2 regions of the Thermoanaerobacterium aotearoense genome follow, and region 1 is predicted to be linked to the other one. Evidence: riboswitches for the same ligand, from Rfam matches in the RefSeq annotation. Region 1 holds a riboswitch; the other holds the start of a gene.
What was found. A riboswitch is a leader RNA that binds a small molecule or an ion and turns the genes downstream of it on or off. The one in region 1 is predicted to bind FMN.
Positions count from the first base shown of each region.

Region 1 (2,204 bases):
TATTTTTGCTGGTGGTGGAGTGATATGGAGCGAGGCATCGAAGAATTTGTACGATTTTGCTAAAAAGCACATGATACCTGTGGCTACTTCGCTTATGGGCCTTGGATGCTTTCCAGAAGATGATGAGTTGTCATTAGGGCTTATTGGAATGCATGGAAGCAGATATGCCAATACAGCCGTTTATAAATCAGACTTAGTGATTGCTGTAGGTGCAAGGTTTAGCGACAGAGTCGCCGGTAAAGCAGGGGGACTGGCGCCAAATGCAAAAGTCATTCACATCGATATTGATCCTGCGGAAATCGGCAAAAATATCGATGTTGATGTGCCGTTAGTAGGAGACATCAAAGAAGTCCTGTCTCTTTTAAATGGAATGATAAAAGAAAGAGAAAATAGAGAATGGATTAATGAGCTTATATCGATAAAAGACAAGACGTCATTTAAATATAAAGACGATGGAAAATTGAAGCCACAGTGGATAGTAGAAAAGGTTCAAGAGCTTGGAGGAGACAGTCTTGTAGTAGCCACAGAAGTAGGGCAAAACCAGATGTGGACTGCTCAATACTATAGATTCAAAGAACCAAGGACATTTGTCACATCCGGTGGACTTGGCACTATGGGCTTCGGACTTCCTGCATCAATAGGTGCACAAGTAGGGCGAGATGACAAAAGAGTGGTAAATATTGCAGGTGACGGCAGCATAAGGATGAATATTCATGCTCTTGAAACGATGTCGGTGTACAACATACCTGTTATAACGATAATCCTCAACAATCAGACACTTGGCATGGTTAGACAATGGCAAAATCTCCTTTACGATAAAAGATTTTCTCAGACGGATTTAAACCCGAATCTCAATTTCTCAAAAGTCGCTGAAGCCTTTGGAGTAACCGGAAGAAGAATCTACACGAAAGAAGAATTTACAGAGGCTTTTAGTGATGCATTGTCAAACAACAAGCCTTATGTTTTAGAGTGTATCATAGACAAAGATGAGATGGTTCTGCCATTTATTCCTGCTGGAGGAACCATTGAAGAGATGATAGACTAGCATTTTTATAAAATCAATGTTATAATTATAAAAACTGAATAAGATTAAACCTTCAGGGATTGGTGAAATTCCATACCGGCGGTAAAGCCCGCGAGCCTTATGGCAGATCTGGTTAGATTCCAGAGCCGACAGTATAGTCTGGATGAAAGAAGGTGAAATGGCAATTGTTATTATGCCCTGAAGTATTACATGCTTCAGGGCTAATTTTTTGAGGTGATTTTATGGAGAAATACATGAAAAGGGCATTGCAGCTTGCTAAACTTGGTGTAGGACACACAAACCCAAATCCTTTAGTAGGAGCCGTAATTGTTAAAGATGGCAGGATAATAGGTGAAGGCTATCATGAGTACTACGGAGGACCACATGCGGAAGTAAATGCATTAAAAAACGCTAAAGAAGATGTAAGTGGAGCTACGCTTTATGTGACATTGGAACCGTGTTGCCATCATGGGAAAACACCACCTTGTGTGGATGCTGTCATAAAATCAGGCATAAAAAATGTTTTTATCGCTATGGAGGATCCAAATGAACTTGTAGCAGGAAAAGGAATTAAGAAACTTAAAGAAGCTGGTTTAAATGTTTATACGGGATTGTTAAAAGATGAAGCAGAAAAATTGAATGAAGTGTTTATAAAGTACATTACAAGTAGAGAACCTTATGTGATATTAAAATCTGCTATGACAATTGATGGAAAGATATCAACTTTTACAGGCGATTCTAAGTGGATAACAAATGAAAAATCAAGGGAGCATGTCCATAAAGTTAGAGGCAGCGTTATGGCAATAATGGCAGGTATTAATACAGTTATAAAAGATAATCCACATCTTACTGTTAGATTGCAAGGATATAAAAACCCTTTAAGAGTCATTGTGGATAGTCATGGCAGGATTCCATTAGATGCAAATGTCATCATAGATAAATCTGCTAAGACATTAATAGCTACAACAGATATGATGCCACATGATAAGGTGAAGGCTTTGAAGGATTTAGGTGTTGATGTTGTTACAATCGAAAAAAAAAATAATAAAGTCCATCTGAAGAAGTTGATCCATACGTTAGGGAAAAAAGGGATAGATAGTATTCTCATAGAAGGTGGAGGAACTCTCAACTATTCTGCTTTAAAAGAAGGAATAGTAGACAAAGTTATGTTTTATATTGC
Region 1 covers NZ_CP047602.1:2,647,581-2,649,784, reverse strand. Annotated here, with positions in the region: gene ilvB (biosynthetic-type acetolactate synthase large subunit) at 1-1,045, shown strand, start outside; FMN riboswitch at 1,090-1,203, shown strand; gene ribD (bifunctional diaminohydroxyphosphoribosylaminopyrimidine deaminase/5-amino-6-(5-phosphoribosylamino)uracil reductase RibD) at 1,267-2,204, shown strand, end outside.

Region 2 (2,204 bases), 660 kb from region 1:
AACACCGTCGCCGTAAAAATACTCCTCATAGCCTATATCGTACAATTCCCTGTAATCATCAATCCTGTACACGTCAAAATGATAAAGTGGAATTTCACCTATATGTTCATTTACAATCATAAATGTAGGGCTTGTGATATAGTCGTAGATGCCCATACCTTTGGCAATGCCTTTTGTAAAAACTGTCTTACCTACACCTAAATCTCCAGATATAAGCACGATACTTCCTCTTTTTAGTAAACTGCCTAACTTAATCCCTATCTTTTCCGTTTCACTGAAGCTTTTTGTCTTAAAATTAATTTTCATTGAAAACACCACCGTGAAATTTATACAAATATTATATACCAAGTATACCACAAAACAAACGCCTAATGGTCCAATAAAAAAGCGCAAAAAAATAACGGAACGCTGTCCGTTATTTTAATCGGCTATATCTTCAACATTGGTGATAACTTCTTGTAAATTAAGAATGTTATAAGCGATATTACAAAACCCTTCAGTATATTAAATGGGAAAATACCGTACGCTATCAATGTCTTTAAATCAACTATATGGCTATTTACCGCCTTTCCCATTCCAACGATGGCGCTTAACGGCCAACCCATTATCTTCTGGTATAATGGCAAAAATACATAGTAGTTCAATACTGATCCTGCGATAGCCATGACAATAGTCCCTAAAATCATGGCAAATAGCGCCGATTTTTTAGATTTATTCCTCATGTAGATTACGCCAACAGTAAATACGTAAATAGATCCTACCACGAAATTTGCCACTTCTCCTATACCTGCAGATTGGCTAACTGGAAGATGTATCACGTTTTTTACTATCTCCACAAAGATGCCGTATACAGGCCCTAATGCAAATGCCGCTAAAAGAGGCGGTATATCGCTAAAATCAAATTTTAAGAAGCTTGGAAATAATGGCAATTGAAACTCTAAGTACATAAGCACAAATGCTATTGCGGAAAGCAACCCTACAGTCACAATCACTTTTGTCTTGCTGTGTTCCATAAATGACACCTCCAAATTTAAAAATCCCGAAGAAACATCTTCAGGATGAAAGCAAACAAAAATAAATCTTCTTCCATCCAGACTTTACTGTCGGCCTTGGAATCTCACCAAGTCCACCGCATCTGCGGGTCGCGGGCTCGCTTACGCTTACCGCCGGTCGGGAATTTCACCCTGCCCTGAAGACATTCTCCATTGGTTTATTCAATTCTAAATACTATAATGTCACAAATGTATCAATTTGTCAAGTATTTTTTAATCGTCAACTACAACAGTGCCTGTATTTCCTGATAAAGCATCATGAGCCCTTTCTAAAGACGTAATTATAGCCCGCCTTCCCTTTCTCGATCTGGCAAACCTTATTGCAGCCTTGACTTTCGGCATCATTGAGCCTTCTGCAAAATGGCCTTCGCTTAAATACTTCTCTATATCATGGCTTGAAATCACATCAAGAGGCTTTTCATCAGGCTTTTTGTAGTTGATGTACACTTTTTCTACAGCAGTCAATATCAACAAAATATCCGCATCCAAATCTTCTGCCAATTTTTCAGATGCCAAATCTTTATCTATCACAGCCGCCACACCCTTTAAGCTGCCATTTTCCCTTACTACAGGTATTCCTCCTCCACCTGCCGTTATGACCACAACACCGTTTCTCTCCAAAAGCTTTATTGTGTTTAATTCCACTATCTCTTTAGGCTCTGGCGATGCTACGACTCTCCTGTATCCTCTTCCGCTGTCCTCTACCATCTGATACCCTTTTTCCTTTTCCAATAGCTCTGCTTCTTCTTTAGAGTAAAAGGGCCCTATTGGTTTTGTAGGATGTAAGAATGCTTCATCATCTTTGTCTACCACAACTTGTGTGACAATAGTGGCAACATCCTTTTGTATGTTTTTCTCTTTAAAAACCTCACCTAAACATTGCTGAATCATATATCCTATCATTCCCTGACTTTCCGCGCCACAAACATCAAAAGGCATGGCTGGTATTATGTTAGAAGCCGTCTCATTCTGTATCACGATGTTTCCTACCTGTGGCCCATTTCCATGTGTCACAATGACAGAATACCCTTCTTTTATAATGTCTGCAATGTACACAGCCGTCTTTCTAACTGTATTCAATTGTGATTCGGCTGTAGGCACCATATCCTTGTCTTGCAGTGCATTTCCCCCAAGCGCAATTACTACTTTCCC
Region 2 covers NZ_CP047602.1:637,070-639,273, reverse strand. Annotated here, with positions in the region: gene tsaE (tRNA (adenosine(37)-N6)-threonylcarbamoyltransferase complex ATPase subunit type 1 TsaE) at 1-306, opposite strand, end outside; gene GSH73_RS03065 (ECF transporter S component) at 429-1,013, opposite strand; FMN riboswitch at 1,075-1,201, opposite strand; gene arcC (carbamate kinase) at 1,266-2,204, opposite strand, start outside.
Region 2: it holds a riboswitch for FMN, as region 1 does, so the genes downstream of both, GSH73_RS03065 (ECF transporter S component) here and ribD (bifunctional diaminohydroxyphosphoribosylaminopyrimidine deaminase/5-amino-6-(5-phosphoribosylamino)uracil reductase RibD) in region 1, are expected to answer to the same signal.